One region of the Leucobacter sp. Psy1 genome, then DNA from elsewhere that is predicted to be linked to it. Evidence: riboswitches for the same ligand, from Rfam matches in the RefSeq annotation. Region 1 holds a riboswitch; the other holds the start of a gene.

The links. A riboswitch is a leader RNA that binds a small molecule or an ion and turns the genes downstream of it on or off. The one in region 1 is predicted to bind thiamine pyrophosphate.
Region 2: it holds a riboswitch for thiamine pyrophosphate, as region 1 does, so the genes downstream of both, K8P10_RS05525 (thiamine phosphate synthase) here and K8P10_RS06750 (ABC transporter substrate-binding protein) in region 1, are expected to answer to the same signal.

The regions. Positions count from the first base shown of each region.
Region 1 covers NZ_CP083692.1:1,434,031-1,438,841, reverse strand. Annotated here, with positions in the region: gene K8P10_RS06760 (CoA transferase) at 1-215, shown strand, start outside; gene K8P10_RS06755 (APC family permease) at 244-1,653, shown strand; TPP riboswitch at 1,661-1,756, shown strand; gene K8P10_RS06750 (ABC transporter substrate-binding protein) at 1,845-2,894, shown strand; gene K8P10_RS06745 (ABC transporter permease) at 2,897-3,676, shown strand; gene K8P10_RS06740 (ABC transporter ATP-binding protein) at 3,666-4,466, shown strand; gene tenA (thiaminase II) at 4,455-4,811, opposite strand, start outside.
Region 2 covers NZ_CP083692.1:1,163,741-1,168,551, reverse strand. Annotated here, with positions in the region: gene lipB (lipoyl(octanoyl) transferase LipB) at 89-742, shown strand; gene lipA (lipoyl synthase) at 739-1,896, shown strand; TPP riboswitch at 1,964-2,075, shown strand; gene K8P10_RS05525 (thiamine phosphate synthase) at 2,070-2,720, shown strand; gene thiO (glycine oxidase ThiO) at 2,717-3,946, shown strand; gene thiS (sulfur carrier protein ThiS) at 3,931-4,125, shown strand; gene K8P10_RS05510 (thiazole synthase) at 4,130-4,811, shown strand, end outside.

The sequences.
Region 1 (4,811 bases):
CTGACCTCTTGTTCGAGTTGTCGGTAGCCGGCAGGGATCCTGATGGAGAGCTCGTCCAGACGCTCCCGCCAGAGGCGCCGCTCACGCGGTCCAGCGGGTACGGTGAGCTCGCCTACGCGGCTCCCCCGTTCGACCTTGCCACCGAGCCGCTCGACTATCCGTTCGCTCCCCGACCGCATGGGAAGGACCCGCTGAAGTGGCGAGGCCCGCGCTGACCCGAGTCTTCCGCTAGGCTTCCGACTCGTGGAAACCACCCTGAACCGCCGTCTCGGCGTCCCCGGCATCGTCTTCATGGTCATCGCCGCGGCGGCTCCGATCACCGTCGTCGCCGCGAACTTCCCGATCATCCTGTCGGTGTCCGGATCGATCGGCGCTCCCATGATGGTGCTCGCCGCGACCGTGATCCTCGTCCTCTTCTCGGTCGGCTACGCCTGGATGACGCCGCGCGTGCCCGACGCTGGAGCGTTCTACTCCTACGTGCATCGCGGACTCGGGCGATGCCCCGGGCTCGGCACCGCGGCCATCGCGCTGCTCTCGTACGTGCTGCTCACGGTGTCGATGACCTGCTACCTCGGAGTGCAGACGGGCAACCTCATCGCGCTGTGGACGGGCGCCGAAGTGCCGTGGTGGCTCATCTCAGGCGTCATGATCGTGATCGTGGGACTGCTCGGCTACCGCGACATCGAACTGTCGGCGAAGGTGCTCGGCGTCGTGCTCGTGCTCGAGGTCGTCGCAGTGCTCGCGATCGACATCGGTGTGCTCGCCTCGGGCCGGGAGCTCACCGCGACCCCGTTCAGCCCGGTCGAGGCACTGTCGGGCGCACCGGGACTCGGACTGCTGTTCGCGTTCCTCGGGTTCTTCGGGTTCGAGGCGACGGCGGTGTTCCGCAACGAAGCGAAGGATCCCGAGCGGACCGTTCCGCGCGCCACCTACATCGCGGTCGGCACGATCGGCGCCCTGTACTTCGTGTCGTCGTGGCTCGTGATCTCGGGGCTGGGCGGGACCGACGCCGTCGCCGCGGCGAACGAGAACCCGGACGGCGTCGTGGTCGCCCTCGCGGGCGAGGTCGTCGCGCCCATCATCGCCGATCTAGTGCAAGTGCTCGTCGTGACGAGCATGTTCGCGTGCATGCTCGCGTTCCACAACATCGTCACGCGGTACCTCTTCACGCTCGGCCAGCGCGGCGTGCTGCCGCAGAGCCTCGCCGGCGTCCACCCCAGGCACCGGGCGCCCTCACGCGCTTCGCTCTGGGTGACCGGGATCACGGCCGCGGTGGTGCTGGTCTCCGCGCTCGCGCAGCTCGACCCCGTGCTGCAGATCTACACCTGGTACTCGGGCGCCGGGGCCGTCGGCGTCATCTGGATGATGGCGCTCACGAGCTTCGCCGTCGTCGCGTTCGGCGCGCGGCACCGCGGAGACTCGGGCGATGCCGCGCCGGTCGGCGTGACTCTCTCTGCCGTGGCCGGCGGCATCGGACTCCTGCTCGTGCTCGGCATATCGATCTGGAATTTCCCGTTCCTCGTCGGCGGCACGCTCGCGGCGATCATCTGGGGCGTTGTACTCGCGGGGGTCTTCATCGTCGGGCTGGCGATTCCGGCCAGGCGTGCGGCAGCAGTCACCGAAAGCGACTCCCGCGAGCCACTCATACGCTAGGGTGATCCGAGAAGACACGGGGTGCCGCATCCGGCGGCTGAGATCACACCCGTCGAACCTGATCCAGTTCGTACTGGCGAAGGGAATGTCCGCATGAATCTCCTGCGTTCCAGGCACCCCGCACCTAACCGGTGTGCCCTGAGCCGTCGGGCCGCTCCGCATTCCCTCGCCCTCGAGGAAAGCGAGAGTCCATGCCCACGTCACACCACCCCACCCGGCGTATCACCAGCGCCCTCAGCGTCACCGCCGCGATCGCGGTCCTCGCGGCACTCGTCGGCTGCTCCGGGGCCGGCGCCGCGGAATCCGACGCAGAACCCCCGACGGTCCGGTTCGCACTCGACTGGACGCCGAACACGAACCACACGGGTCTCTACGTCGCACTGAACCAGGGGTACTTCGCCGAGGCGGGCATCGACGTCGAGGTGCTGCCCTTCAACAACAGCAATCCCGAGGTGCTCGTCGATGCGGGCCAGGCGGAGTTCGGCATCAGCTTCCAAGACACCGCCACCCTGTCCATGGCCTCGGGGGCCGACCTCCGCTCGGTGCTCGCCGTTCAGCAGACGTGGACCACCGAGGTCGCTGTGCTCGCTGAGCGGGACGACATCGAGAGCCCCGCCGACCTCGACGGGCTCGTCTTCGGCGGATTCGACAACCCCGCGGAGACCAGCACGATGCGCGGCGTCGTGGAGGCGGCAGGCGGATCCGGCGACTTCGAGACGGTCGTGCTCGGCACGAGCGCCTACGAAGCGCTGTACGCCGGGGAGGTCGACTTCACGGTGCCGTTCGTGGCCTGGGAAGGGATCGAGGCCGAGCACCGCGGCGTCGATCTGAAAACGTTCGCCTACACCGACTCCGGCTTTCCGGATGCGTACCAGGTGATCGTCGCCGGCAACGCGAGCTGGATGGAGGAGCACCCCGACCTCGCCCGCGGGTTCGTGCAGGCGCTCGCTCGAGGCTACAAGGACGCGATCGATGATCCGGAGGCCGCCGCCGAGATGCTGCAGGAGGAGAACGCCAGCCTCCTGACCGACCTGGATCTGCTCGTGGAGAGCCAGCGCATGCTCTCGGAGCAGTTCATGCTCGACGAGGCGGGCGAGTTCGGCAGGCAGACGGAAGCGCAGTGGAGCGAGCTCGGGGACTTCTACTTCGATGCCGGCCTGCTCGCGGAACGCGACGGATCGCCGCTCGCCGAGCGGCCAGACTGGTCCGCGTTCTTCACCAACGAATACCTCGAGGACTGAGGGTGCGGGCACATCGCCGGACGCACCTGTGGGTGCCGCTCGCCGGCTTCGGCGCGCTGCTGTGCGTGTGGGAGATCGCCGTGCGCCTCACCGAGGTGCGCCCGCAGATACTCCCCGCCCCGTCGCTCGTCGCGAGTTCGGGCTGGGCGCACCGGTCGGCGATCTTCGAGCACGCCGTGGCCACGCTCGGCGTCACCGCCGTGGGCTTCGGCATCTCACTGGTGTGCGCGTGGGCGATCGCGATCGCCATCGACTGGTCGTCGCTGCTCCGCCGTGGCGTCATCCCGCTGCTGGTCGCCTCGCAGACGATCCCGATCGTCGCGATCGCCCCGCTCATGATCATCTGGTTCGGCTTCGGACTGCTGCCGAAGGTGATCGTGGTGGCGCTCGTCACGTTCTTCCCGATCGCGATCGGACTCGTCGAGGGGTTCGCCCGCACCGACCGCGAGGCTTCGGCGCTGCTGCGCAGCATGGGTGCCGGGCGGATCCGCGAGTTCTTGCTCGTACGACTGCCGTCCGCACTGCCGTCGTTCTTCACTGCGCTCCGCATCGGCATCACCTATGCCGTGGTCGGTGCGATCTTCGCGGAGTACGTCGGCGCCCAGCACGGGCTCGGCATCTACATGAGCGTCCAGAAGAACGCGTTCCGCACCGACCTCGTGCTCGCCGCGGTCGGGGTGACCGCGGCGCTCAGCATCGCCCTGTACCTCTCGACGATCATCGTCGAACGTCTCGTCATCCCCTGGCACATCACCGAGCGGAGAGCCGCGCATGAGCACTGAACCGCAACCGAGCACAGAACCGCACCCGGGCCTCGAGCTCGGAGGGATCTCGCGCGAGTTTCCGCTGCCCGGCGGATCATCTCGGCAGGTCCTCGATGAGGTGTCGTTCTCAGTGGCTCCCGGTGAGTTCGTCTCCGTCATCGGGCCCTCGGGCTGCGGCAAGAGCACCCTCTTCTCCCTCATCGCGGGTCTCGATTCGCCCTCAGCGGGCACCCTCCGAATCGACGGTGCAGATGCTGTCGGCCGCCGTGATCATGCGGCGTACATGCCGCAGCAGGATCTGCTCTTCCCCTGGCGCACCGTACTCGGCAACGCGGCGCTCGGGCTCGAGGTCCAGGGCGTGCCGCGTCGGCTGGCGCGGGCCCGTGCGCGCGAGTGGTTCCCGCGATTCGGCCTGGCCGGGTTCGAGGATGCGCTCCCCCACGAGCTCTCAGGTGGCATGCGTCAGCGCGCGGCGCTGCTCCGCACCGTCGTCCAGGAGCGTCGCACCCTCCTGCTCGACGAACCGTTCGGAGCCCTCGACGCACTGACGAAACGCGAGCTGCAGGCGTGGCTCCAAGAGGTCTGGCTCGAACACGACTGGACCGCGCTGCTCATCACGCACGACGTCCGGGAGGCGATCCTGCTCTCGGATCGGGTCGTCGTCCTCTCCCCGCGACCCGCGAGGGTGCTGGCGGAGGTCGACGTCGCATTGCCACGCCCGCGCGGAGTGGAGGTCCTCTCCGACCCCGAGTTCATCGGGCTGGAGCGAACGCTGCTGGAAGCCCTCGGAGTGGATTCAGCGCGCTGAGTCGAGCGCCTGCTGCCAGAAGTCGGCCTCGAGCCGGGTCGCGGTGCGGAAGATCCGGACCAGCGCATCGAATCGCTCCCTCGAGACCGTCTCGCCGCCGAGAGCATCGAGTCTCCCGACAGCGAGCTCAGCTGCGCCTTGGAATTCGGCGCCGGCGTACTCGCCGATCCACTCGGCGTAGGGATGATCCGCGGTGGCACGACGTGCGGGATCGAGTGCGGTACCGATCTCCGCGTAGCCGATCGCGCAGGGAGCGAGCGCGACGTGCAGATCGAGCAGGTCGCCGGCCATGCCGGTGTCGAGCACGTAGCGGGTGTAGGCGACCGTCGCCTGCTTCTCGGAGGC
Region 2 (4,811 bases), 270 kb from region 1:
TTGCCGCCCGGCGCTGACGACCCCGTCGGCACCGGGCGGTTTTTTGCGGGATTGGCCTTTTTGCACGCGGTTCAACTAATCTGGGAGCATGATCGCTCAATCGTCGGTGGCCGTTGATGTCGCCGGACTCGACCCCGATTTCGTCCCCTACGCCGATGGCCTCCAGCTGCAACGCACGGCGGCGGATCGCGTTGTCGCCGGGGAGGACGACGGCACCCTGATCCTGCTCGAACACGAGCACGTGTACACGGCAGGGCGGCGCGCGCGTCCGGAGGAGTACCCCACCGATGGCACTCCGGTCGTACCCGTTGATCGAGGGGGCCTCGTCACCTGGCACGGGCCAGGCCAGCTCGTCGGGTATCCCATCATCAAGCTCAGCCCGAACCGGGGCGTCGTCGACGTGGTCCGCGCGCTCGAGCAGGTCATCATCGACGTCTCCGCCGAGTTCGGGGTCACCGGGTACCGGGTCGCCGGTCGCACCGGGGTGTGGGCTCAGGCGGGAGCCGCCGAGGCGAAGTACGCGCAGATCGGTCTCCGTGCACGGGCGCACGTCATTACCCACGGTTTCGCCCTGAACTGCAGCAACTCGCTCGAACCGTTCGGCGGTTTCGTACCGTGCGGCATCACCGACGCCGGCGCGGCCACGCTGAGCACCCTCGCGGGAACGGCGATCACCCCTGCGGATGTGGTGCCGGTCATCACTCCGCGTCTGGTCGCCGCACTCGAGGAGCTCGCCGCATGAGCGCGCGCAACATCGGCGCCCCTCTCTCCGAGGTGCTCGCCGAGCAGACTAGAGCCGAAAAGGCGCTGAAGGTCGCGCCGCGTGAACCCGAACTGGTCGTCGCGACCGGAGGATGCGGAGGCGGGCAACCCCCCGCCGCTTCCGCCCCCTCGCCTGACCAGGAGGGACGACCCACCGCGAACGGGCGTACACTCCTGCGCATCGAGGCCAGAAACGCCGAGACTCCCATCGAGCGCAAGCCCGAGTGGATCAAGACGCGAGCCAAAACCGGTCCTGAGTACACCGACGTGCGAGGTCTCGTGCAGCGCGAGGGTCTCCACACGGTCTGCCAGGAGGCAGGATGCCCGAACATCTACGAGTGCTGGGAGGACCGCGAGGCGACATTCCTCATCGGCGGGTCGATCTGCACGCGGCGCTGCGACTTCTGCCAGATCACCTCGGGCAAACCGCTCCCCCTCGACACCGACGAGCCGCGTCGCGTCGCCGAGTCGGTGCGCACCATGGGCCTGCGCTACGCGACGATCACGGGCGTGACGCGAGATGATCTGCCGGATACCGGAGCCTGGTTGTACGCCGAGACCATCCGCCAGATTCACGAGTTGAACCCGGGCTCCGGGGTCGAGGTACTCGCGGACGACCTGGGTGGGCGTCCGTCCGATTTGCAGCAGGTATTCGACGCGAAGCCCGAAGTGTTCGCGCACAACCTCGAGACCGTTCCCCGCCTCTTCCGCAGCATCCGCCCTGGGTTCCGGTATCAGCGGTCGCTCGACGTCATCCGGCAGGCACGTGAGGCGGGGATGATCACGAAGTCGAACCTGATTCTCGGCATGGGCGAGGAGCGCGCGGAGGTGCACGACACGATGCAGGAACTGTTCGATTCCGGGTGCGACATCCTCACGCTCACCCAGTACCTGCGCCCGTCGAAACTGCACCGACCAGTGCATCGCTGGGTCCGCCCAGAGGAATTCGTCGAGCTCAAGGCCGATGCGGACGCGATCGGTTTCGCCGGAGTGCTCGCCGGGCCGCTCGTCCGCTCGTCGTATCGTGCGGGTCGGCTCTGGGCGCAGACGATGGCGGTTCAGAACCGTCCTGTTCCCGAGAACCTGCAGCACCTCGCCGACAAGGCGGCTGACGCGTTCCCGCAGGCGGTCTGAGACCTGCGTGCGTCGTGGGGCGGGGCTCATCCGTAGCGCCCCGCCCCACGACGCGTTAGGGTGGGTGGCAGTACCCCACGGGTGCCCGAGGCATCGGGCTGAGATCGCGCTTCGGCCGCGCGGGACCGTCGAACCTGATCTGGTCAGCACCAGCGGAGGAAGCGAGTCCCAGCATGATCCCCGATTTCCGTTGCCACGTGGTCACCGGCGGCGATGACCATCGTCGTACCGTCGAGGTGGCCCGCGCCGCAGCCGCGGGAGGTGCCGGCGTGGTGCAGGTCCGCTCGAAACCGATCTCCGCCCGCGCGCTCACCGAGCTCACGACGCACGTGGCCGAGGCGGTCGCCGCAGTTGCATCCGGTACGAGAGTGCTGGTCGACGACCGCGTCGATGTCGCGGCGGCGCTGGCGCTGCGCGGCGTTCCGGTACACGGGGTGCACATCGGGCAGGACGATGTGACGGTGCGCGACGCTCGCGCGCTCCTCGGCAGCTCGGCGATCATCGGCGTGACGACGGGCACGTGGGACCTCGTCCACGCCATCCACGACGTTGCCGACCTCGTGGACTACATCGGTGCCGGCCCGTTCCGCCCGACCCCGACGAAGGACTCGGGACGCCCGCCGCTCGGGCTCGCCGGTTACCCGTCGCTGGTGGCCGAATCCCCGGTCCCGGTGATCGCCATCGGAGATGTCACCGCTGAGGACGCTGCCGATCTCGCGCGCACCGGCGTCACCGGAGTCGCGATCTCGCGGGAGTTCATGGGGGCACGCGATCCGGAGGGACTGGCCAGGTCGGTGATCCGCGGGTTCGAGTCCGGACGATGAGCGGCATCGGCACGACGGATCGCGCCATCGTGATCGGCGGAGGCATTGTCGGCCTCGTGGCGTGCTTCGAACTCTCAGAGCTCGGCATTCCCGTCTCGCTCATCGATCCCGCTCCGGCGTCGGGTGCGACGCACCACGCGGGCGGCATGCTCGCGCCGATCGCCGAGGTGCAGTACCGGCAGGAGGCCCTCTTCCCGCTGATGCTGCGCTCGGCTGCCCTCTCCGCCGACGTCGTGCAGCGAGTCGGGGCGGCGACACCGCTACCGACCGGATACCGCGACGACGGGACGCTCGTGGTCGCGGCGGATCGCGCGGATGCCGACCATCTCCGGAGACTCGCCGACTACCAGCGCGCGCACGGGATGACGGTGGATCGCCTGACCGTGCGCGAGGCACGTCGTCTGGAGGGCGCCCTCGCACCCGGCCTCGCCGCCGCAGTCTCGATCGCAGGAGACCATCAGCTCGCACCGCGACGCTTCGCCGCCGCGCTCATCGACGCCCTCGAACGCCGCGGGACCGAGTTCATTCGCGAGCGGGCCGTCAGCCTCGACGGCGGCGACCCCTGCCGGTCGATCCGTTGCGAGTCGGGGGCCATCGATGCCTCTGGGGCGACCGTCGTGCTCGCGAATGGGATGGGTGCCGCCGACGTGACTGGGTGGTACCGCGGCGCGCACCCGCTCCGCCTCAGGCCGGTCGCCGGAGACATCATGACGCTGCGGGTCCCCGAGCGACTGCGTCCACTCACGACCCGGGTGATCCGCGCGTTCGTCGAGGATCGGCCGGTGTACCTCATCCCCCGCGACGACCGCACCGTCGTTCTCGGGGCGACCAGCCGCGAGGACGACGGGCGGCTCCCCCGAGCGGGTTCGCTTTACGACCTGCTTCGCGACGGGATTCGCGTGGTCCCCGGACTCGAGGAGTGCGAACTGCTCGAGGCGACGGTCGGTGTCCGTCCGGGTACTCCCGACGACCTGCCGTACCTCGGCCGAGCGGGGTCGAACCTCGTCGTCTCGACCGGCTATTTCAGGCACGGTGTCCTCCTGGCCGCGCTCGGCGGACGCGTGGTGTCCGACGCGGTATCCGGATCCGGCACCGTCGCCGACCTCGATATCTCGGCCTGCGACCCCTGGAGGCACGCCGAGCGCTCGGCGCCCTCCGGCACCCAGCAGGCTCCCGACCCCCACCAGCACGACTCGAGAGGAACCGACGCATGCACTACACCGTGAACGGCGATCCGCACGAAGCCGAGGCGATCAGCATCGCCGAGCTCGTCGCCGGCCTGACCTCGGCGACCCAGGGCGTCGCTGTCGCTCTGAACGGCGACGTGGTGCCGCGGTCCGCCTGGGATCGCGCACTGTCCGACGGCGACGCCGTCGACGTGCTCACCGCGGTGCAGGGCGGGTGACGGCGTGCTGACCATCGCCGACCGCACCTTCGACTCACGGCTCGTCATGGGCACGGGAGGGGCGACGTCGCACGCGCTGCTGGAGGAAGCCCTCGTCGCGAGCCGCACCGAACTCACGACGGTCTCCATGCGGCGCCACAGCGGCGACTCCGAGGCACAGGGAGAGTCGGTGTTCGCGCTGCTGGAGCGACTCGGGATCGCCCCGCTCCCCAACACCGCAGGGTGCCGCACCGCCCGCGACGCCGTCATTACGGCGAAGCTCGCCCGAGAAGCCCTCGGCACCGACTGGGTGAAGGTCGAGGTCATCGCCGACGAGCGCACTCTGCTCCCCGACACCGCGGAGCTCCTCGATGCCTGCGAGCTGCTCGTCGCGGAGGGGTTCACGGTGCTCGCCTACACGTCCGATGACCCCGTGGTCGCCGCGCGACTCGAGGACTCGGGTGTGGCGGCCGTCATGCCGCTCGGCTCCCCCATCGGCACTGGCCTCGGGATCCTGAACCCGCACAACATCGAGCTGATCTGCAATCGCGCCACGGTGCCCGTGCTGCTCGACGCCGGCGTCGGCACCGCCTCGGACGCCGCGCTCGCGATGGAGCTCGGATGCTCCGGCGTGCTGCTGGCGAGCGCCGTCAACCGGTGCCAGGACCCCGTGGTGATGGCGCAGGCGATGCGTCACGCCGTCGAGG